One region of the Streptomyces sp. NPDC107522 genome, then DNA from elsewhere that is predicted to be linked to it. Evidence: riboswitches for the same ligand, from Rfam matches in the RefSeq annotation. Region 1 holds a riboswitch; each other region holds the start of a gene.

The links. A riboswitch is a leader RNA that binds a small molecule or an ion and turns the genes downstream of it on or off. The one in region 1 is predicted to bind cobalamin.
Region 2: another riboswitch for cobalamin. It lies ahead of ACZ7L6_RS19210 (prenyltransferase/squalene oxidase repeat-containing protein); the one in region 1 lies ahead of ACZ7L6_RS11045 (ribonucleoside-diphosphate reductase subunit alpha).
Region 3: another riboswitch for cobalamin. It lies ahead of ACZ7L6_RS38095 (cobalamin biosynthesis protein); the one in region 1 lies ahead of ACZ7L6_RS11045 (ribonucleoside-diphosphate reductase subunit alpha).

Annotation. Positions count from the first base shown of each region.
Region 1 covers NZ_JBVKAU010000003.1:221,405-229,241, forward strand. The annotation lists gene ACZ7L6_RS11035 (NACHT domain-containing protein) at 1-1,150, opposite strand, end outside; gene ACZ7L6_RS11040 (GNAT family N-acetyltransferase) at 1,294-1,800, shown strand; cobalamin riboswitch at 1,818-1,992, shown strand; gene ACZ7L6_RS11045 (ribonucleoside-diphosphate reductase subunit alpha) at 2,119-4,500, shown strand; gene ACZ7L6_RS11050 (ribonucleotide-diphosphate reductase subunit beta) at 4,500-5,507, shown strand; gene ACZ7L6_RS11055 (hypothetical protein) at 5,515-6,291, opposite strand; gene ACZ7L6_RS11060 (hypothetical protein) at 6,319-6,492, opposite strand; gene ACZ7L6_RS11065 (helix-turn-helix domain-containing protein) at 6,586-7,551, shown strand; gene ACZ7L6_RS11070 (bifunctional albaflavenone monooxygenase/terpene synthase) at 7,567-7,837, opposite strand, start outside.
Region 2 covers NZ_JBVKAU010000005.1:448,719-456,555, reverse strand. The annotation lists gene ACZ7L6_RS19245 (tetratricopeptide repeat protein) at 1-52, opposite strand, end outside; gene ACZ7L6_RS19240 (ferredoxin) at 137-370, opposite strand; gene ACZ7L6_RS19235 (aldehyde dehydrogenase) at 377-1,834, opposite strand; gene ACZ7L6_RS19230 (hypothetical protein) at 1,978-2,184, shown strand; gene ACZ7L6_RS19225 (MBL fold metallo-hydrolase) at 2,257-3,285, shown strand; gene ACZ7L6_RS19220 (nuclear transport factor 2 family protein) at 3,328-3,816, shown strand; gene ACZ7L6_RS19215 (phosphotransferase) at 3,856-4,521, opposite strand; cobalamin riboswitch at 4,557-4,698, shown strand; gene ACZ7L6_RS19210 (prenyltransferase/squalene oxidase repeat-containing protein) at 4,810-6,036, shown strand; gene ACZ7L6_RS19205 (SCO2322 family protein) at 6,033-6,668, shown strand; gene ACZ7L6_RS19200 (CbiQ family ECF transporter T component) at 6,782-7,837, shown strand, end outside.
Region 3 covers NZ_JBVKAU010000020.1:85,115-92,951, reverse strand. The annotation lists gene ACZ7L6_RS38105 (inorganic phosphate transporter) at 1-747, shown strand, start outside; gene ACZ7L6_RS38100 (hypothetical protein) at 782-1,003, shown strand; cobalamin riboswitch at 1,595-1,734, shown strand; gene ACZ7L6_RS38095 (cobalamin biosynthesis protein) at 1,837-2,796, shown strand; gene ACZ7L6_RS38090 (cobyric acid synthase) at 2,793-4,304, shown strand; gene cobN (cobaltochelatase subunit CobN) at 4,301-7,837, shown strand, end outside.

The sequences.
Region 1 (7,837 bases):
GCGGGTCGTTGTCCGGCCGGTCGTGCTCCAGGGCTCCGTGGCGGTGCAGTTCCCGGGCGATCTGCAGATAGACGGGTGACTCGGTCACCTCCGCCGTCTCGACGATCCAGTCCACGCGGCGCTCGTCCGTCTCCGGGACGTGCGCCTGGACGAAGCGCAGGGCCTCCTCCTCGCTGAGCGGTTCCAGCTCCACGATCGCCGCGGAGGTGCTCTCCAGCGGGCTGTGCGGCCGCGAGGCGATGACGAGGGGCAGCTTCTCCTCGTGGGCCCGCTCGATGGCCTGCCGGATGATGTTGTCCCGGTTCTGCTGGAGGCCGTCGCCGAGGAGGGCCTCCTCCAGTCCGTCGGCGATGACGACCGGCTTGTCGTCGGCGAGCAGTTGCTGCCAGACCCGCTCGGTCTTGCCGCGCGCGAGGATGCCGCGCGGTGCCTCGTCGGCGAAGCGCTGTCTGGCCATGCGTTCGAAGTCCAGGTCGGTTCCGTCGGTCGCGTCCCGCAGCCGGATCGGCACGGGCACGGCGTTCTGCCGGGCCAGCAGCTCGGTGAGCCGTACCAGGACGGCTGTCTTGCCGACGCCGACGCCGCCGACCAGCAGATAGGGCCGGCGGTTGTCACGCTCCCGCAGCCGTTCGGCGATGACCTGGGCGACCTCCTCGCGGCCGACGATCTCGGCGGTGTCCGGTCCGGCGGTGGGCACCAGCCGACGGGGATCGACCCGGGCCTTGGCGAGGTAGCGCCGCTTGGTCCACCGGTACCACCAGAACAGGAAGAGCGCGGCGGCGACCGAAGCGGTGAGTACCGGCCCGATGAACCGCACGAGGGCGTCGACCCCCGGTTCGTCCTGCAGTTTTTCGATGGTCGTCGGACCGTCGGCGATCAGCATGTGCACACCCGCCCCGACCCAACCGAGCACCACGAGCGCGCCGAGTACCCACCCCGCCCTGGCCACGTTGGTGTACGAGATCCACCTGCGCCATTTCTTGGGACGCGTCGTGCCGCGGCGGGCCTCCAGACGGATCGTCAGCGAGTGCCAGTGGCCCACGAACCCGCGCCTGGCCCAGCTGCCCGCCCTCCTCGGAGCCAGCGTCGCCATCGGCGCGTTGCGCGGCCGCTCCTTGCCGGGCGGGCGGCGGACGACTCTCGTCATCATGCGTCTCCTTCCGAGAAGGGCTCTCGAAACGGAGGGACCGCGGGCGCCGACGCCTACCTCCATGGAAGCACTCCCAGCCCGCCCTGCAACCCGGTCGAAAAACCCCGGGCCCGCGGCCGTCCCCGTCCGGCAGACTCGGGCCCATGGACATCGTGATCCGGCAGGTGGAACCCGGAGAGTACGAGGCCCTCGGTGAGATCACCGCGCAGGCCTACCTCCAGGACGGGCTGCTCGACTTCGGGCACAGCGACGAGTACCTCGGCGAACTGAGGGACGTGGCCAAGCGGACGGCCGCCGCCGAGGTGCTGGTCGCCGTGGAGAACGGCCGCGTCGTCGGCGGCGTCACCTTCGTGCCGTCCGGCGGCCCCATGGCCGACATAGCCGGCCCCGGCGAGGCGGAGATCCGCATGCTGGCGGTCTCACGGGAGGCACGCGGCCGGGGCGTCGGCGAGGCCCTCGTGCGGGCCTGTATCGACCGCGCACGGGCCACGGACGGCTGCCTACGGATCGTCCTGTCGACCCAGCGCACCATGCACGGCGCCCACCGCATCTACGAACGTCTGGGCTTCGCTCGCACACCCGACCGGGACTGGAACCCGATCCCGCACCTCGACGACATCACTCTCCTCACCTATGAGTTGACGCTCTGAAACCACCGCGACACAACATCTGGGGGTGGCGTGGCGGGTGAGCACAAGATGTATGCTCATGCTCGCTGTCGCCGCAGGGGAATCCGGTGCGAATCCGGAACTGTCCCGCAACGGTGTACTTGTGCATGTCTTTTCCCGGAATCGTCGTGCGCAGGAGTCAGTCCGAGGACCTGCCGACAGTGCACCCGGCCATCCGGTCGGCGTGCCCTGACGTCCGGGCCTCGTGGAATGGGCCGGTGGACGCGACGCCGTGTGCGCTCGTGTGCTGCCCCCTGCCCTCGTGCGAGGCCCCCGTGCCGAGCGAGGGAGAGCCCCCACGTGACCATCGCGCCAGCAGACCCGGCCTCAGCAGTGCCGTCCGCGGCAATGGCGGCGACCGACGGTCCCGGTGCCGCGCTGCTGCGGATCCTGACCGAGCTGACCGCCGACCTCCCCGACGCCGACCCCGGCCGGGTCGCCGCCGCCGCGCTGCGCGGCCGGTCCGCCCGGGCCGACGAGGCCGAGTTGCGCGAGCTGGCCACGGAGGCGGCCGCCGGTCTCATCTCCGAGGACCCCGCTTACTCCCGGCTGGCCGCCCGGCTGCTGACCATCTCCATCGCCGCCGAGGCCGCCTCGCAGGGCGTGACGTCCTTCACCGAGTCCGTCGCGGTCGGGCACCGGGAGGGCCTCATCGCCGACCGGACCGCCGAGTTCGTGCGCCTGCACGCCGCCCGCCTGGACGCCCTCGTCGACCCGGCCGCCGACGACCGCTTCGGCTACTTCGGCCTGCGCACCCTGCACAGCCGCTACCTGCTCCGGCACCCCCTCACCCGCAAGGTCATCGAGACGCCCCAGCACTTCATGCTGCGTGTCGCCGCAGGCCTCGCCGAGGACGACACCGTCCGCGCCCTGGACGAAGTCGCCGCGCTCTACGGGCTCATGAGCCGCCTCGACTACCTGCCCTCCTCCCCCACGCTCTTCAACTCCGGCACCCGGCACCCCCAGATGTCGTCCTGCTACCTCCTCGACTCCCCGCTGGACGAGCTGGATTCCATCTACGACCGCTACCACCAGGTCGCCCGCCTCTCGAAGCACGCCGGCGGCATCGGGCTGTCGTACTCCCGCATCCGCAGCCGGGGTTCGCTGATCCGCGGCACCAACGGGCACTCCAACGGCATCGTCCCGTTCCTGAAGACGCTCGACGCCTCCGTCGCCGCCGTGAACCAGGGCGGCCGGCGCAAGGGTGCCGCCGCCGTCTACCTCGAGACCTGGCACTCCGACATCGAGGAGTTCCTGGAGCTGCGGGACAACACCGGTGAGGACGCCCGCCGTACGCACAACCTGAACCTCGCGCACTGGATCCCGGACGAGTTCATGCGCCGGGTCAACGCCGACGAGCAGTGGAGCCTCTTCTCACCGGCCGATGTGCCCGAGCTGGTCGACCTGTGGGGCGAGGAGTTCGACGCGGCGTACCGGAAGGCGGAGGCGGCGGGGCTCGCGAAGAAGACCATCCCCGCCCGTGACCTGTACGGCCGCATGATGCGCACCCTCGCGCAGACCGGCAACGGCTGGATGACCTTCAAGGACGCCGCCAACCGCACCGCCAACCAGACGGCCCTGCCCGGCCATGTCGTCCACTCCTCGAACCTCTGCACCGAGATCCTGGAGGTCACCGACGACGGGGAGACGGCGGTCTGCAACCTGGGGTCGGTCAACCTCGGCGCCTTCGTGGACGGGAACGACATCGACTGGGAGCGGCTGGACGCCACCGTCCGCACCGCCGTCACCTTCCTCGACCGTGTCGTCGACATCAACTTCTACCCGACCGAGCAGGCGGGCCGGTCCAACGCCAAGTGGCGCCCGGTGGGCCTCGGCGCGATGGGCCTGCAGGACGTCTTCTTCAAGCTGCGTCTGCCCTTCGACTCCCCCGAGGCCAAGGCGCTCTCCACCCGCATCGCCGAGCGCATCATGCTCGCCGCGTACGAGGCGTCCGCCGACCTGGCCGAGCGCAGCGGCCCGCTGCCGGCCTGGGAGAAGACGCGTACGGCCAAGGGTGTCCTGCACCCCGACCACTACGACGCCGAGCTGAGCTGGCCGGAGCGCTGGGCGGCCCTGCGCAAGCGGATCGCGACAGTCGGCATGCGCAACAGCCTCCTCCTCGCCATCGCGCCGACCGCCACCATCGCCTCCATCGCCGGCGTCTACGAGTGCATCGAGCCGCAGGTCTCCAACCTGTTCAAGCGCGAGACGCTCTCCGGCGAGTTCCTCCAGGTCAACTCCTACCTGGTGAAGGACCTGAAGGAGCTGGGCGTGTGGGACGCCCGCACCCGTGAGGCCCTGCGCGACTCCAACGGCTCGGTGCAGGACTTCGCCTGGATCCCGGCGGACGTGCGGGCCCTGTACCGCACGGCGTGGGAGATCCCGCAGCGCGGCCTGATCGACATGGCGGCGGCGAGGACCCCGTTCCTCGACCAGTCCCAGTCCCTGAACCTCTTCATGGAGACGCCGACCATCGGCAAGCTCTCCTCGATGTACGCGTACGCCTGGAAGCAGGGCCTGAAGACGACGTACTACCTGCGCTCGCGCCCGGCGACCCGCATCGCCCGCGCGGCACAAGCCCAAGCTCAGCCCGAGAAGACCATCCCCGTCCAGCAGGTCGCCGAGCCCGACGCCGTCGCCTGCTCCCTGGAAAACCCCGAGTCCTGCGAGGCCTGCCAGTAATGTCCAACCAGAACCTGCTCGACCCCGGCTTCGAGCTGACTCTCCGCCCGATGCGCTACCCCGACTTCTACGAGCGCTACCGGGACGCCATCAAGAACACCTGGACCGTCGAGGAGGTCGACCTCCACTCGGACGTCGCCGACCTCGCCAAGCTCAGCCCCGCCGAGCAGCACCTCATCGGCCGCCTGGTCGCCTTCTTCGCGACGGGCGACTCGATCGTGGCGAACAACCTGGTGCTGACGCTGTACAAGCACATCAACTCCCCGGAAGCGCGCCTGTACTTGTCGCGCCAGCTCTTCGAGGAGGCCGTGCACGTCCAGTTCTACTTGACCCTCCTCGACACCTACCTCCCCGACCCGGAGGACCGCGCGGCGGCCTTCGCGGCCGTGGAGAACATCCCCTCCATCCGCGAGAAGGCCGAGTTCTGCTTCAAGTGGATGGACTCGGTGGAGAAGCTCGACCGGCTGGAGTCCAAGGCGGACCGCCGCCGCTTCCTGCTCAACCTGATCTGCTTCGCCGCGTGCATCGAGGGCCTGTTCTTCTACGGCGCCTTCGCGTACGTCTACTGGTTCCGCAGCCGGGGCCTGCTGCACGGTCTGGCCACCGGCACCAACTGGGTGTTCCGCGACGAGACGATGCACATGTCCTTCGCGTTCGAGGTGGTCGACACCGTCCGCAAGGAGGAGCCGGAGCTCTTCGACGACCAACTCCAGCAGCAGGTCACCGACATGCTGAGGGAGGCCGTCGAGGCCGAGCTGCAGTTCGCGCGCGACCTGTGCGGTGACGGCCTCCCGGGCATGAACACCGACTCGATGCGGCAGTACCTGGAGTGTGTCGCCGACCAGCGCCTGACGCGCCTCGGCTTCGCTCCGGTGTACGGCTCCGAGAACCCCTTCTCCTTCATGGAGCTGCAGGGCGTTCAGGAACTCACCAACTTCTTCGAGCGGCGCCCGTCGGCGTACCAGGTCGCCGTGGAGGGCACGGTCGACCTGGACGAGGACTTCTAGCCCGCGGCTACTTCAACGCCACCGCGTCCCCGGCCGACACGACCCGCGCGGTCGTCGTCGTGCCGGGGAAGTACCAGCGCCAGCTGCCCGCCGAGGTGACGGTGACCTTGGTGCTGAGCTTGCCGTGGGTGCCCGTCGTCACGGTCTTCACCGTGCTGTAGTGGGCGCCCCCGGCGGGCCGGAACTGCAGCTTGACCGGCTGCCCGGTGTACCCGTGGTACTCCAGGTTCTCCCAATTGGCCCGCGTCAGCTTGCCGTTGACGGTGAGCGAGGCACCCTTGGCGACGGGCTCGGGGGTCGCGTCGGTGGTGAGCTTCGAGGCACGCTTGACCTTGTAGAGGGCGATACGGTCGGAGATCCAGTAGTCGCCGTCGTTCGCCTTGACGGTCGCGTTGACCTGCCACTCGCCGGCGACCCTGTTGGAGTCGATGTCGTCGCTGTGAGGGATCCAGGCGGGGTCGATGGTCATCGTGCCCGTGCAGACGGACGTGGTCGCGCTCTTCTTCACACAGGACGAGTCACCGTCCCAGGTCGCGAAGCCGTACGCGTTGGACGTGTTGAACGTGCTCAGATCCGTGATCTTCTTGACGCCCGAATCGTCCGTGATGGTGATCGCGATCGGGTACTTCACGGTCTTCGTCGTGCCGACGATGACGTTCTTGCCGTTGTTGACGACGGTCTTGGTGACCCGGATGTCGCCCTCGCCCTCGGCATGGGCGCCAGTGGCCGTGAGCAGGGCCAGGGCTGCCGCCCCGCCTGCCACGGCCCACAGTCTGTGTCTCATGATCCTCCCCTGTTGGTGCAGGAGAGGTTACGCCGCCCGCGCGAAGCGCTGTCGGCGGGTGTGACGCTCCTGGGCCTCCCTGATCTGGCGGTCGATGCGCCGGTCGCGCATGATCCCGATCACTGACGGGAGGACCAGGAGGACGAACATGCCGAGAACGGTGAGCATGGAGATCAGTCCTTCTGTCTGTTCCGTAGTCATGACACCACTGTCGCGCCTGACACTCCTTACGAACAGTGGCAGGACTGCCGTAGAACCTCGATTTACTGCCACCGATGAGGCACACTTGGCAGCATGCTGAAGAACGTCGCCGCCGTCCTCGTCGATGGTGTGCATCCCTTCGAACTGGGCGTCGTCTGCGAGGTGTTCGGCCTCGACCGGAGCGACGAGGGCCTGCCCACGTACGACTTCGCCGTCGTCTCGGCGGAGGGGCCGTCGCTCGGTACGCATGTCGGCGGGCTCACCGTCTCCACGTCGTACGGGCTCGAGCGCCTGGAGGAGGCCGACCTGATCGCCGTACCGGCCTCGGACGCGAACGTCACCCGCGACTATCCGCCCGACCTGCTCGACGCGCTGCGCCGGGCCGTCGACCGAGGCGCCCGGGTGCTCAGCGTCTGCTCCGGTGTCTTCGTGCTGGGCGCGGCCGGGCTGCTCGACGGGCGGCGCTGTGCCGCCCACTGGCGGCACGCCGAGCTGCTCGCCCGGCGTTTTCCGCGGGCGGTCGTCGAGCCGGACGTGCTGTACGTCGACGCCGACCCGGTGATCACCTCCGCCGGCACGGCGGCCGGCATCGACGCCTGTCTCCACATCGTGCGCAAGGAGCAGGGCCCCGAGGTCGCCAACAGGATCGCCCGGCGCATGGTGGTGCCGCCGCACCGGGACGGCGGACAGGCCCAGTACATCGAGCGCCCGCTGCCCCGCGCCCAGTGCGACACCGTCGGCGAGGTGCTGGCGTGGATGGAGCGGCACCTGGACGAGGAGGTCACCGTCGAGCAGCTCGCCGAGCGTGCGCACATGTCGCCGCGCACCTTCGCCCGCCGCTTCCAGCAGGAGACCGGCACGACTCCCTACCGCTGGATCCTGCGCCAACGGGTGCTGCTGGCCCAGCAGTTGCTGGAGGCGACGGACGAGACGGTGGACGCGATCGCCGGCCGGACAGGGTTCGGCACGGCGGCCGCGCTGCGCCACCAGTTCGTACGGGCGCTGGGGACGACCCCGAACGCCTACCGCAGGACGTTCCAGGGACCGACCGCCGCGTGACCGTGACGGCCGGCGCTAGTCCCTCGGCACCGGCCTCAGCAGCAGCTTGTGCGGGTGGAGTGTGATGCCCACCCGGGTCGCGTCGTTCGAGCCGGGCACCTGCTCGAAGCGGTACCTCGTGGCCAGCGCCGCCGTGATCAGCGTCAGCATCGCCATGGAGAAGTGGTCGCTCGGACACTTGCGGTTGCCGACGCCGAACGGGCTCATGGCGTATTTCGGTACGTCCTTGGCGCGTTCCGGAAGCCAGCGGTCGGGGTCGAAGTCAAGGTTGTGTGCGTACGACTTC
Region 2 (7,837 bases), on a different contig from region 1:
CCCATGCCGTGCGTGCCTGCTTGAGCAGCTCTCTGGCCTCGGACCTGCGCACGTTCCCCACCCTTGTCGACCCGCCGGAACCGCAGGAGAGTACAACGCGTCGCCGACAGCGCCGCTCCTCGGGGCGGGGACAGGCTCAGTCCTCCGGTGGGAACACCGGCTCCCCGCTCCCCAGGATCGTGATCACGATCGCCTCCACCGGGCAGCTCTCCGCCGCGGCCAGGATCTTCTCGTTCGCGTCGGTCTCCGGGTCGGCCGGATGGGACTGGCGGCCGGTGTCGAGGCGGAAGCCGTCGGGGGCGTGGTGGACGCACTGGGCCGAGCCGATGCACACCGACCGGTCGACCTCGACGTGCCAGCGGTCGCCCATGTCCCCTCACGCCTCCCAGCCGGCCGGAAGGTGGATCATCTTGTGCTCCAGGTATTCGCCGTAGCCCTCGGGGCCGAACTCGCGCCCCAGGCCCGAGTTCTTGTAGCCGCCGAACGGGCCCAGCATGTCCAGGCTGAAGGTGTTCACCGAGTACGTGCCGGTACGGACCTGGCGGGCGACCTCGATGCCGTGGGCGGTGTCGGCCGTCCAGACGCTGCCGCTCAGGCCGTAGTCGGAGTCGTTCGCGATCTTCACGGCCTCGGACTCGTCGCCGTAGGGCAGGAGGCAGATCACGGGGCCGAAGATCTCCTCGCGTGCGATCCGCATCGAGTTGTCCACGTCTCCGAAGAGGGTCGGCTCGACGTACCAGCCCCGGTCCAGGCCCTGCGGACGCCCGCCGCCCGTCAGGATCTTCGCGCCCTCCTCCTGGCCGATGCGGATGTAGTCGAGGTTCCTGCGCTGCTGACGCTCCGCCACCAGCGGGCCCACCTGGGTCGCCGGGTCCAGCGGGTCGCCGACCACCAGCGCGCCCGCCGCCGCGGCGAAGGCCTCGGCGAACTCGTCGTAGCGGGAGCGGGGCAGGAGGATGCGGGTCTGGGCCACGCATGCCTGGCCGTTGTTCATCCACGCCGCCGGGACGACACCGGCGACCGTCGCCTCGACGTCCGCGTCCGGCAGGACGACGGCCGCCGACTTTCCGCCCAGCTCCAGCGTCACGCGCGTGAGATTGCGGGCCGCCACCTCCATCACGCGCTTGCCCGCCGCCACCGATCCGGTGAAGGAGACCTTGTCGATGCCCGGGTGCCCGACCAGGTACTCGCTCACCTCGCGGTCGGCCGGGAGGATGGACAGCACCCCGTCCGGCAGCCCCGCGTCCTTCGCGATCTCCGCCAGCAGGTAGGCGTCCAGCGGCGACTCCGGCGACGGCTTGAGCACCACCGTGCAGCCCGTGAGCAGCGCGGGCGCGAGCTTGGCGGCGGCGACGAACTGCGGGACGTTCCAGGGCACGACGGCCGCCACGACCCCGACCGGCTCGCGCCGCACGAGGATCTTCCCCAGCACGCCGTCGCGCCGCTCCTCGTACGTGAAGTTCCGCGCGACCGTGATCGCCGCGTCCCACACCATCATCGCGCCGAGCGCCTGGGCGAGGACGCTCCAGGAGTACGGGGAACCGTTCTCGGAGGAGATCACACGGGCGATCTCCTCGTGCCGCAGGGCGATGCCGTCCTTGATGCGGGTGACGACCTCGATCCGCTCGTCGAGCGACATCCGTGGCCAGGGGCCTTCGTCGAACGCCCGCCGCGCCACCGCGACCGCCCGGTCGACGTCGGCCGGCGAGGCGTGCGGCACGCGACCGATGACCTCCCCCGTGTGCGGCGAGATGACCTCGATGACGTCCTTGCCCAGGGGGTCGGTCAACTCCCCGCCGATGAACAGCTGTCCGTGTTCCACGAGCTCGGTCATGGCCGACGCCTCCTGCGGAGCTGGAGCGGGTTTCCTTGGTTTCTGACGCTGTTTCAGAACTGATACCAGTTCCACTACGAGGAGTCCACGGATCGCACATCACTCACGCCTACGCTGATCAAGTCGACGGGGAGGAACGGTGGATGACGGCAAACCGTGAGCGCAGGCGCGCGTGGGCGGTGTTCGCGACGGTCATGACGACGGCCGTCTGTGGTGTCGTATGGATGGCCTCGAACTGGGACGACGTCACGCAGGGCAACGGGGTGTCCGTCCACCGGGAGACGAAGAGCCCCGAGGAGATCAGGGAGTTCTGGACCCCGGAGCGGATACGGAACGCCAAGCCTGGGTGACTCAGGCTCCCATCGAAACCCGTTCTAGTTATAGTGGCCGTCGGTGGCCGGTGTGCGGCGATTGGGGAGCCCATGGCGCAGGTGTACGACCACGGCGGCGGCGTCCGGTCCCTCCAGGTCCCCATCCCTGACAACCCGCTCGGCCACACCCTCGTGTACGTCGTCGACACCGACCGCGGCCCGGTGCTCATCGACACCGGCTGGGACGACCCGGCCTCCTGGGACGCCCTCGCCGAGGGCCTCGCGGCGTGCGGCACCGCGCCCGCCGAGATCCACGGCGTGGTCATCACCCATCACCACCCCGACCATCACGGCCTGTCGGGCAAGGTGCGCGAGGCCTCCGGCGCCTGGATCGCGATGCACGCGGCGGACGCGGCGATCGTACGGCGCACCCGCGCGACCCGCCCCGAGCGCTGGTTCTCCTACATGGCGGACAAGCTCACCGCGGCCGGCGCCCCAGAAGCCCACGTGTCCCCGCTCCGCGCCGCCCGCCGCCCCCGCTCCCTGCTCGGCTTCTCCCCCGCCGCGCCCGACCGCGAGATCGTCCCCGGCGAGCTCCTCGACCTCCCCGGCCGCCGCCTGCGCGCCATCTGGACCCCGGGCCACACCCCCGGCCACGTCTGCCTGCACCTGGAGGAGGAGCACCCGGCCCGACTCCCGGGCCACGGCCGCCTGTTCTCCGGCGACCACCTGCTCCCCGAGATCACCCCGCACATCGGCCTGTACGAGGACCCCGACGACACGACCGTCACCGACCCCCTCGGCGACTATCTCGACTCCCTCGAACGCGTCGGCCGCCTCGAACCCGCCGAGATCCTCCCGGCCCACCAGCACGCGTTCACCGACGCGCCCGCCCGCGTACGGCAGTTGCTGACCCACCACGAGGAACGCCTCACCGGACTGCTGGCGTTGCTGTCCGAGCCCCTCACCCCCTGGCAGCTGGCCGAACGCATGGAATGGAACCGGACCTGGGACCAGATCCCCTACGGCTCACGGAACATCGCGATCGCCGAGGCCGAGTCGCATCTGCGGCAGCTGGTGAAGCTGGGGCGGGCGGAGGCGGTGGCGGGGAGTGAGCCGGTGACATACGTGGCGGTGTAATTCGATCGTGCCGCTGCGCTCCCGGCTGGTACCAACGGCCTCATGGACCCCATGGAGCAACTCCTCGCCGAACGTGCCTGCGAGCGCCTGATCCTCGACTTCGTCCACCGCCTCGACCTCGGCGAACCGGCCTCCGTCGCCGACCTGTTCACCGAGGACGGCCGGTGGGAGTGGCCTCCTCCGGGAGACGGTCGGCGTTCCGAGGGACGGAAGGCACTGCGGACGTACTTCGGCGCACGGCCGGCGGACAAACTCTCGCGGCGGATCATGTCCAACATCCGCGTCACGGTGACCTCCCCGGACACGGCCGAGGCCACGTCGTACTTCACGACGTACCGCGTCGAAGGCTGGACGGGCGGCATGGTGCCGGCCGGCCCGCCGGTCCAGGTCGGCCTCCCCCACTCTCGACTTCGCTCGAGCGGGGGGACCCCCATCGAGGACACCTTCCGTCGCATCGCCGGTCAGTGGCTGCTGGCCTCCCGCACCCTGCACCTGCCGTTCGGCGGCCCCATGCCGAGGGTCGACAGCTGAGCTATTCCGCGGACCGGTGCCCGCCTCCACTCGCGTCCACTAGCGCATGAACGTACGGATCAACTCCCCGGCGTCACCGAGGAGTTCGACCTCACGCCGAGTCATCGTCGGATTCTCCGCGCGGCGCCGCAGCGCCTGCGCCAGGCCGGCCTCGGTGAGGTCGCACGGGTCGGCGAGCAAGGCGGCCAGGAGGGGTCGGGCAGGTTCGGCGAAGGGTCCGTCGTCCACGGCGACCTGGGCGAGGATCACCGCGGAGGAGCCCCAGTCCAGGGCGGGGTCGCCGTCCCGTGCGTTGTCCCAGTCGATCACGTAGGGGCCGTCGGGCGTGAGGATGACGTTGTCGGGATGCAGGTCCAGGTGCAGCACCGAGCCCTGAGACCGGTGTGCGGGGACGCGGTGCAGTTGCCGCAGCAGGCGGGCGAGGATGCCGCCCGCCTCGTCCGCGCCCATCTCCCCCTCGGCCAGCGCCCGCAGCATCGTCGGCCCCGACAGCCGCTGCATCACCAGATCGGTCCGCGAGGAGTCGGCGAGCCGCACCCGCGGCGCCGGATAGCCGTGTTCGCGCACGTGCGCCATCACCGCGCCCTCGGCCGGCCCATCCCCGTACCCGTCCCGGAAGCGGCGCACCACCCACGCCTCGTCGAGTTCGTACACGTCCGCGGTACGCCCCGACCCGAGCAGTCTCCCCACGGTCCCCTCAGCCATGGCCCGAACCTACCCGCCCGCCCAGGCGGCCCTCAGGGGTTCGGTTACGGCCGGGTAGAGTGTCGGCGTCGTCATCACACCCGTACGGGGGGAAGCCGGTGCAAATCCGGCGCTGACCCGCAACCGTGAGCCACCCAGTGGCAAGCCGGATCGCCCCGCACGGGTCTTGTGACCGGCTCACGTGCACCGGCAACCGGCCGGCGCACGGCACCGTCGAGGTACGGAGCCGAGCCGCCCGGGGTCTCCCCTGTGCTGCCCGGTTCCCCTAGGGAAGGGCACCCGCCGATCATGTACGTCCGCCGCAGCGCCGCGGCCCTGGCCGCCGTCACCGTGATCGGCACGGCCACTGCCACGCCCGCAGTCGCCGCCGACTCGTCCCCGTCCGCGTCACCGTCCGTCGCGCTCCCCGCCGGGCTGTACGGCACGACCGACCCGACGTACGACGGTGTCTGGCGCCAGTCCCTCGCGCTGCTCGCCCAGGACACGGTGGGCGTGAAGCCGGCGGCGAAGGCCGTGGACTGGCTCACCGGGCAGCAGTGCGCCAGCGGGGCATTCGCCGCGTTCCGCGCCGACACCTCGAAGGCCTGCGACGCGAAGACCATGGTCGACACCAACAACACGGCCGCCGCCGTCCAGGCCCTCGCCGCGCTCGGCGGACACGACGCCGTGACCGGCAAGGCGGTGGCCTGGCTGAAGTCCGTGCAGAACAAGGACGGAGGGTGGGGGTACGCGGCGGGCGGCGCGAGTGACGCGAACTCGACCTCCGTGGTGATCGGTGCGCTCGCGGCCGTCGGTGAGAAGCCGGGCGACGTACGCAAGGGGGGCAAGTCGCCGTACGACGCCCTGGTGTCCCTCGCCCTCCCCTGCGGTGAGGACGGTGGCGGCGCCTTCGCCTACCAGCCGGACAAGAAGGGCAAGTTGTCGGCCAACGCGGATGCGACGGCGGCGGCCGTCGTCGGCGCGTTGGGCCAGGGCATGCTGACGGCGAAGGCGGGCGACAAGGCGGAGGCCGCCTGCGCCGACGGCTCCCGCCTCACCCCGGAGCAGGCAGCGGCCAACGGCGCCGCGTACCTCGGCAAGGAACTCGCCAAGGACGGCCACCTCACGTCCGCCCTCGCCGGCGCCGAGGACCAGCCCGACTACGGCAACACCGCGGACGCGGTCGTCGCACTCGCCGTACAGGGTGGTGAGGCGGCGGCCCAGAAGCCCCTGGAGTGGTTGGAGAAGAACGCCGCGTCCTGGGCGAAGCAGAGCGGCCCGGCAGCCTACGCCCAGCTGATCCTCGCCGCCGACGCGGCGGGCGCCGACCCCCGGGACTTCGCCGGCACGGACCTGGTCGAGCAGCTCAACGCGACGGGCCCGGCACCCCACAAGGCGGCGGACAAGGCCGCGGACGAGAAGGAGGAGGACGAGGACAGCCCCTTCGGCGTGTGGTGGTACGTCGGCATCTTCCTGGTCGTGGGCATCGGCATCGGCTTCCTGCTGAGCGGCCGCAACAAGGGCGGACGGCAGTGATACGCCGCGCGCTCGCCCCGCTCCTGGCCGCGCTGGTCCTCCTGACCGGCGCGGCCCAGGCCGCCCAGGCGACCGGCTACCGCTACTGGTCCTTCTGGGACCGCGACGGCGACACCTGGACCTACGCCACCCAGGGCCCCTCCACCGCCCGCCCCTCCGACGGCGACGTCCAGGGCTTCCGCTTCGCGGTGAGCGAGGACTCCAAGGACGCGGCCCGCCCGAGGGGCGCGGCGGTGTTCGAGGTGATCTGCGCGAGGACTCCGCCCCAGGACGGCAAGAAGCGGGTTGCTCTCGTCATCGACTTCGGTACGCCGGCTGACGCCCCGTCGGGCGAGACGCCACCGGCTCGACGTACGGCATGCGCGCGGGTGACCGCCGACGCGACAACCGCGGAAGCGCTCGCCTCCGTGGCCAGGCCGCTGCGGTACGACACGAACGCCCTGTTGTGCGCGATCGCGGGGTACCCGGAGAAGGGGTGCGGGGAGCAGGTGTCGGGGGCGAAGAAACCGACGGCCACCGAGAAGACGGACGAGTCGGACGGCGGCCCGTCGCTGGGCCTGGTCGCGGGGATCGCCGTAGTGGCCGTGTTGGGAACGGCAGCGCTGTGGCAGGCACGACGGCGGCGAGCGTGACGGCAGGCGGAGCCACCCAGCCTGCGGGCAGTCGTGCCGCTGGGGCGGCGCCCGTCCCTAAGAGGGGCGGCACCCGGCCGGCGCAGGCAAGCGTCCCAACCCCCCGCCCACAGCTGCACCCCGGTGCCTGGTGGCTCTGGTCCCTGTCCCTCGGCACCGCCGCAACCCGCACCACCAACCCCCTCCTCCTCACCCTCCTCATAGCAACCTCCGCCTACGTAGTAGCCACCTGCCGCCCCGACACCCCCACAGCCCGCTCCTACACCGCCTTCGTCAAACTCGCCCTCGCCGTCCTCCTCATCCGCCTCCTCTTCGCCACCGCCCTCGGCTCCCCCCTCCCCGGCACCCACGTGATCGTCACCCTCCCCGAACTCCCGCTTCCCCACTGGGCCCAGGGCATCCGCCTGGGCGGCAAGGTCACCGCCGAGACCCTCCTCAGCGCCCTCTACGACGGTCTGAGACTCGCCACCCTCCTCATCTGCGTAGGCGCGGCGAACTCCCTCGCCGGCCCGACCCGCCTCCTCAAGTCCCTCCCCGGCGCCCTCTACGAAATGGGCGTGGCGGTGGTGGTCGCCCTCACCTACGCTCCCCACCTGATCGCCGACGTCCAGCGTCTGCGCGCCGCCCGCCGCCTGCGCGGCCGCCCCCACACCGGCATCCGCGGCCTGCTGCACGTCGGGCTCCCGGTCCTGGAGGGCGCGTTGGAACGCTCCGTCGCGCTCGCCGCCGCGATGGACGCCCGCGGCTACGGCCGTACCGCCGACGTCCCGCCCCGCGTCCGCCGTACGACCACCGCGCTCACCCTCGGCGGCCTGCTGGGCGTCTGCGCGGGGACGTACGGCCTCCTCACCGCCGAAGGCGGCACGTACGGCGTCCCGGCCCTCCTCATCGGAGTCGCCGCCGCCCTGGCAGGGCTCCGCCTCGGCGGTCGCCGCACCCTGCGCACCCGTTACCGCCCGGACCGCTGGGACGCCCGCGCCTGGCTGGTCGCCGGTTCCGGCGCGGCGGTCGCCGCCCTGCTGACCCTCGCCGCGACCCGCGACCCGGCGGCCCTGCACCCCGGCGTGATCCCCCTCGAGGTCCCCACCCTCCCCCTGTGGCCCGCGGCGGCCGTCCTACTCGGCCTGCTCCCGGCCTTCGTCAGCCCCGCACCCCGCAGTCCCGCCGCC
Region 3 (7,837 bases), on a different contig from region 1:
GCCGACGGCAACGCGTCCAAGAAGGGCTACCGCGCCGGCCAGATAGCCTCCGCCGGCCTGGTCTCCCTCGCCCACGGCACCAACGACGCGCAGAAGACGATGGGCATCATCACCCTCGCCCTGGTCGCCGGCGGCACCCTCGCCCCCGACTCCGACCCTCCCACCTGGGTCATCCTCTCCGCGGGTCTGGCCATCGCGCTCGGCACCTACCTCGGCGGCTGGCGCATCATCCGCACCATGGGCAAGGGCCTGACCGACCTCCAGCCGCAGCAGGGCTTCGCCGCCCAGACCAGCGCCGCGACGGTCATCCTGGCCTCCTCCCACCTCGGCTTCTCCCTCTCCACCACGCACTCCGTCTCCGGCTCGGTGATGGGTGCGGGCCTCGGCCGCAAGGGCGGCGTCGTCCGCTGGTCGACCGCCACCCGCATGTTCGTCGCCTGGGGCCTCACGCTCCCGGCCGCCGCGCTGGTCGGCGCGCTCGCGGAGTACGTGACGGGCTTCGGCAACTGGGGCACGGCCCTCGTGGCGGTCTTCCTGGTCGCCTCCAGCGCCGCGATCTGGAAGCTCTCCCGCCGTGAGGTCGTCGACCACACGAACGTCAACGAGACCGACGAGCCGGCCGGCGTGGTGACCACAGCCATCGCCGCCGTGACCCCGCCCCCGACAGGCACGGCGACCGAGGACCTCACGGCCACGATCCCGGCCCCGGCGACCGAACCGGCGGCCTCGCCGGCCACCACGGTCTGAGCCCCGCCCACCCGGTAACGAAGGAAACAGCAGTATGAAGATCGACTGGGCGGCCCTCGGTTCCGTCTTCGGCGTCAGCCTCGTGGTCACGGTGGCCCTCGTGGGCCTGTTCACCCTCGGCATCGCGGGCCTGTCCCGCCAGGAGAAGGCCTCGGCCCAGGGCGGCTCGGCCGCCTTCGCGGTCACCGGCGCGTACGCGTGCTTCGCTGCGTGTGCGGCGGCTGTGGGATACGGGATCTATCTGATCGTGGCCTGACATACGGATTGCGCCGGGCGGGTGCGGGGACGACGTTCCCCGCACCCGCCCGGTCGTCATTTCCGGGACAGTAGCGCGACCTTGCTGTCGTACAGAGGGGCGCCGAACTCGATACAGCCGGCGAGTCGTGGCCGGACTCCCACCGGACGCCACGGCGGCTGTCCATGGTGAAGAAGGCGGCCAGTTCGTCAGCCTCCGCGCCATCCGATTCCTTCAGACGGACAGGCTCCGCCGTCAGTTCCTCACCCCGTCGCTCCACGATCAGCCGACCGAACAAGTACTCGGCGCCGTGCTCGGCGCCGGCGGGAAAGACCCACCGCCGCGCCGAGCCCTGCCAAGAGGCGGGCTGCTCCCGGTCCACCCGATTCGTCAATTCCCATACAGTTTCGACGAGTTCCTTACATCTCGTAGCACCTCGTACGACTTATTGGAGGCGCCCGATACCCTCGCCGCAACGGACTTCGCGGAAGGCCACCCGTCACAGGGAATTCGACCCGAGTCGGTTTCCTGGGCCCCGGCGGGGTGCTGGCCGGTGCCACTCATGTGGGCTTCTGCACACTCTCCCCTCGCAGGTCAACAGCAAGTTGACGCCCCTTCCAACCCCGTGGTGGACTGCCGGAGCCATGTACGGCGGTAGGAGAGGAAGCCGGTGTGAATCCGGCGCGGTCCCGCCACTGTCACCGGGGTAGATAGCCCCGGGAGCCAGGAACTCTCACCGCCGGTCTCGTCGAACCAGGGCGTGGACACCCTGAGTGAGGACATAACGCGATGCTCGCCTGCCGATCGAGATGCAGTGTCGGACCCACGTCTGAACCGACGGTCGGCTGACCCCGATGCGTGCCGATCGCGTCTTCGCGTACGGCGCCGCCGCCGGACTTCTCGGTGATCTGCTGCTCGGCGACCCGCGCCGGGGGCATCCGGTCGCCGCGTTCGGGCGGGCCGCCGGGGCCGTGGAGAAGGTGTTGTGGCGGGATCACCGCGGACGGGGCGTGCTGCACACCGCCGTGTGCGCGGGCGGTGCGGTGGCGCTCGGCGCCGTCGCGCAGCGCGTCGTACGGCCGTCGCGTGCCGCCTCCGTCGCGCTGACCGCCGCCGCCACCTGGGCCGTTGTCGGCGGGACCTCGCTCGCGCGTGAGGCGCGGGTCATCGGGCGTGCCCTCGATGCGGGGGACGTCGAGGGGGCCCGGGAGCGGCTGCCGCATCTGTGCGGGCGGGATCCGCAGGCGCTGGACGCGGACGGGATCGCCCGGGCCGTCGTCGAGTCCGTTGCGGAGAACACCTCCGATGCGGTGGTGGGGGCGCTCGTGTGGGGAGCCGTCGGTGGGGTGCCGGGGCTGCTCGGGTTCCGGGCCGTGAACACGCTGGACGCCATGGTGGGGCACAAGTCGGCCCGGTATCGGCGGTACGGGTGGGCCTCGGCCCGGCTCGACGACGTGGCGGGCTGGCCCGGCGCGCGGCTGACCGCCGTGCTGGCCGCTGTTGGGAGTGGTGACGCCCGCGGGGCCGTACGGGCGTGGCGGGCCGATGCCGCGAAGCACCCGAGCCCCAACGCCGGGCCCGTCGAGGCCTCGTTCGCGGGGGCCCTCGGGGTGCGCCTGGGCGGGACGCTGTCGTACGGCGGGCGGGTCGAGCACCGGCCCGTGCTCAACGGCGCCGCCGGGCGCCCCGTTCGGGTCACGGACATCGAGCGTGCCGTACGGCTGTCGCAGCGCGTGAGCTGGCTCGCGCTGGGCGTGTGCGCCGGCGCGCGGCTCCTGAAACGAGGCCGCACCAAGAGAGGACGTACGTCATGACGGGTGGTGGGCTTCTCGTCGCCGGTACCACCTCCGACGCCGGGAAGAGTGTCGTCACCGCCGGGATCTGCCGGTGGCTGGTGCGGCAGGGCGTCAAGGTAGCGCCCTTCAAGGCGCAGAACATGTCCCTCAATTCGTTCGTCACGCGCGAGGGCGCCGAGATCGGGCGGGCTCAGGCCATGCAGGCGCAGGCCTGTCGCGTCGAGCCGACCGCGCTGATGAATCCCGTGCTGCTCAAGCCCGGTGGCGAGCAGAGCAGCCAAGTCGTGCTGCTGGGCAAGCCGGTGGGTGAGCTGAGCGCACGCGGATACCACGGCGGGCGGCAGCAGGCGCTGCTGGGGACCGTGCTGGACTGTCTCGCCGAGTTGCGGGGCACGTATGACGCGGTGATCTGTGAGGGGGCGGGGAGTCCCGCCGAGATCAACCTCAGGCGGACCGACATCGTGAACATGGGGATCGCCCGGAACGCCGGGCTGCCCGTGCTCGTGGTCGGGGACATCGACCGCGGCGGGGTCTTCGCCTCGTTCTTCGGGACCGTCGCGCTCCTCAGCCCCAAGGACCAGGCGCTCGTCGCCGGGTTCCTCGTGAACAAGTTCCGGGGGGATGTCAGCCTCCTGGAGCCCGGCCTGGACATGCTGCACGGGCTCACCGGGCGGCGGACGTACGGTGTCCTGCCCTTCCGGCACGGGCTCGGCATCGACGAGGAGGACGGCCTGCGGGTCTCCCTGCGGGGGACGGTACGGGAGTCCAACGTCGCTCCGCCGGTCGGGGAGGACGTGCTGCGCGTCGCCGTCTGTGCGATTCCCCTGATGTCCAACTTCACCGACGTCGACGCCCTGGCCGCCGAGCCGGGTGTCGTCGTGCGGTTCGTGGACCGACCGGAGGAGCTCGCCGACGCCGACCTGGTGGTCATCCCCGGCACCCGCGGAACCGTCCGCGCCCTGGAGTGGCTGCGCGAGCGGGGGCTCGCCGAGGCCCTCGTGCGCCGGGTCGCCGAGCAGCGGCCCGTCCTCGGCATCTGCGGCGGCTTCCAGATCCTCGGCGAGCACATCGAGGACGACGTCGAGAGCCGGCGCGGGCATGTCGACGGGCTCGGGGTCCTGCCCGTCCGGGTGCGGTTCGCCCGCGAGAAGACCCTCACCCGGCCGAGCGGGGAAGCTCTCGGCGAGCACGTCGACGGGTACGAGATCCATCACGGGGTTGCCGAGATATCGGGTGGCGACCCCTTCCTGGACGGCTGCCGGGTCGGCCAGACCTGGGGCACGCACTGGCACGGCTCGCTCGAGTCGGACGGTTTCCGGCGGGCCTTCCTGCGGGAGGTGGCGGCCGCCGCGGGCCGCCGCTTCGTGCCGGCCGCCGACACGTCGTTCGCCGCGCTGCGCGAGGAGCAGCTCGACCGGCTCGGCGACCTGATCGAACAGCACGCGGACACGGACGCGCTCTGGCGGCTCATCGAGTCGGGCGCGCCGCAAGGACTGCCTTTCATTCCACCGGGAGCGCCCGCATGAGCACTGTGTTGTTGTTGTCGACCGCCGACACGGACCTGCTGGCGGCCCGGGCCGCCTCCGGTGCCGACTACCGGATCGGCAACCCGACGCGCGTGGACGTCGACGGCGAGCTGGCCGCGCTGCTCGACGGCGCGGACATCGCCGTCGTACGGCTGCTGGGCGGCAAGCGGGCCTGGGAGGACGGGCTCGCCAAGCTGAAGGCGTCCGGTGTCCCGACCGTGCTGCTGGGCGGCGAGGCCGTCCCCGACGCCGAGTTGATGGCCGAGTCGTCCGTCCCGGCCGGTGTCGTGGCCGAGGCGCTGAAGTACCTTGTCGAGGGCGGGCCCGCCAACCTCACCGAACTCGCGCGGTTCCTCTCGGACACCGTGCTGCTGACGGGCGAGGGCTTCGTCGAGCCGCAGAAGATGCCGGAATACGGCGTCCACGGCGAGCGCCCCTTCGTCGAGGGCCGTCCGACCGTCGGCGTGCTCTTCTACCGGGCCCATGAGCTGAGTGGCAACACCGCCTTCGTGGACACCCTGTGCGACGCCGTCGAGGCGCACGGCGCCAACGCCCTTCCCGTGTACTGCGGTTCGCTGCGCGGCGCGGACGACGGACTGTACGAGATCCTCGGCAAGGCCGACGCCCTCGTCGCCACCGTCCTCGCGGCGGGCGGCACGCACGCCTCGCAGGCATCGGCGGGCGGCGACGAGGAGGCCTGGGACATCGGCGCGCTCGCCGACCTGAACGTCCCGGTGCTGCAAGGGCTCTGCCTCACCTCGTCCCGGGCCGCCTGGGACGAGTCGGACGCCGCCCTCTCCCCCATGGACGCGGCGATGCAGGTCGCGATCCCCGAGTTCGACGGGCGTCTCATCACGGTCCCGTTCTCCTTCAAGGAGCAGGGCCCGGACGACGTGCCGGTGTACGTGGCCGACCCGGAGCGGGCCGCGCGGGTCGCCGGGATCGCCGTACGGCACGCGCAGTTGAAGCACAAGCCCAACGCGGACAAGAAGCTCGCGCTCGTCTTCACCGCCTACCCGACCAAGCACTCGCGGGTCGGCAACGCGGTCGGCCTGGACACGCCCGCGTCGGCGGTACGGGTGCTCGACGCGCTCCGGGACGCCGGGTACGGGCTCACCGAGTACCCCGACAACGGCGACGAGCTGATCCACCGGCTCATCGAGGCCGGCGGGCACGACGTCGAGTGGCTGACCGAGGAGCAGCTGGCCTCCGCGCCGGCGCGTGTGCCGCTGGCCGACTATCAGGCCTGGTTCGACAAGCTCGACCCGGAGCTCAGGGACGCGATGACCGAGGCGTGGGGCGAGCCGCCGGGCTCGCTGTATGTCGACGGGGACGACATCGTCCTCGCGTCGCTCCAGTTCGGGAACGTCGTCGTCATGATCCAGCCGCCGCGCGGCTTCGGCGAGAACCCGATCGCGATCTACCACGACCCCGACATGCCGCCCTCCCACCACTACATGGCGGCGTACAGGTGGCTGGAGAACAGTTTCGGCGCCGACGCCATCGTGCACATGGGCAAGCACGGCACGATGGAGTGGCTGCCGGGCAAGGGGCTGGGGCTGAGCGGTGGTTGCGCGCCGGACGCCGTACTCGGCGGTCTGCCGCTGATCTACCCGTTCATCGTCAACGACCCCGGCGAGGGCACCCAGGCCAAGCGGCGCGGTCACGCCACAGTCGTCGACCACCTCGTACCGCCCATGGCGCGTGCCGACACCTACGGCGACCTGGCCAAGCTGGAGCAGCTGCTCGACGAGTACGCGCTGGTCTCCGACCTGGACCCGACGAAGGCGCCGGCGGTCAGGGCCCAGATCTGGACCCTCGTGAAGGCCGCCGAGCTCCACCACGACCTGCATGTCGACGAGCAGCCGGACGACGAAGAGTTCGACGAGTTCGTCATGCACATCGACGGCTATCTGTGCGAGATCAAGGACGTGCAGATCCGGGACGGGCTCCACATCCTGGGCGGCGGTCCGGTCGGCGAGCCGCGCGTCAACCTCGTGCTGGCCGTGCTGCGCGCCTCGCAGGTGTGGGGCGGGCAGGCGAACGCGCTCCCGGGGCTCCGGGCGTCCCTCGCGGCCCACTTCGGGCTCGTCGAGAAGGAGCTGCTCGCCGAGCCGGGCGCTCCGGTGAAGGTGCCGGTCGAGCTGACGGATCTGGTCGAGGGCCCGTCCCGGACGGCCGCCGACGCCATCGACCTGCTGGAGCAGCTGTGCCGGCGGGTCGCGGAGGGGATGGAGGCCCGGGCGTGGGACGTCTCGGCCGTCCCCTCCCTCGTCCGTGACGTCCTCGGCACCGAACTCCCGGACGCGGTCGCCGTGTTGGAGTTCGCCTGCAACGAGGTCGTACCGCGTCTGGCCAGGACCACGGACGAGATCGGGCACATCCTGCGGGCGCTAAACGGCGGTTACGTCCCGGCGGGCCCGTCCGGTTCGCCCACGCGCGGACTGGTCAACGTCCTGCCGACCGGCCGGAACTTCTACTCCGTCGACCCCAAGGCCATCCCGTCCCGGCTGAGCTGGGAGGTCGGGCAGTCGCTCGCCGACTCGCTCGTGCAGCGGTACCTCCAGGACACCGGCGAGTACCCGAAGTCCGTCGGCCTGACGGTCTGGGGCACGTCCGCGATGCGCACTCAGGGCGACGACATCGCCGAGATCCTCGCGCTGCTGGGCTGCCGCCCGGTGTGGGACGAGGCCTCGCGGCGGGTGACCGGGTTCGAGGTGATCGGCCTGGAGGAGCTCGGCCGTCCCCGCATCGACGTCACCGTCCGCATCTCCGGCTTCTTCCGCGACGCCTTCCCGCACGTCGTCGGCCTGATCGACGACGCCGTACGCAAGGTCGCCGAGCTGGACGAGCCCGCCGACCGGAACTTCGTGAAGGCGCACGCCGACGAGGACACCGCCGAGCACGGTGACCGGCGGCGCGCGACGGCCCGTATCTTCGGCTCCAAGCCGGGCGCGTACGGCGCCGGTCTGCTGCCGCTGATCGACGCCCGCAACTGGCGAAGCGACGCCGACCTGGCCGAGGTGTACGCCGTCTGGGGCGGCTACGCCTACGGGCGTGGGCTCGACGGGCGGGCGGCGCGCGGGGACATGGAGACCGCGTTCAAGCGGATCAACGTCGCAGCGAAGAACGTCGACACACGCGAGCACGACCTCGTCGACGCCGACGACTACTTCCAGTACCACGGCGGCATGGTCGCCATGGTGCGGCACCTGACGGGCGCCAACCCCGAGGCGTACGTGGGTGACAGTGCCACTCCCGACCAGGTGAAGACCCGCACGCTCGGCGAGGAGACCCACCGCGTCTTCCGCGCCCGGGTGGTCAACCCGCGCTGGATGGCGGCCATGCGGCGGCACGGCTACAAGGGCGCCTTCGAGATGGCGGCGACCGTGGACTACCTCTTCGGGTACGACGCCACGGCCGGGGTCGTCGACGACTGGATGTACGAGAAGCTGTCGGCGGAGTACGTCTTCGACGCCGAGAACCGGGACTTCATGAAGAAGTCCAACCCGTGGGCGCTGCGCGGCATCACC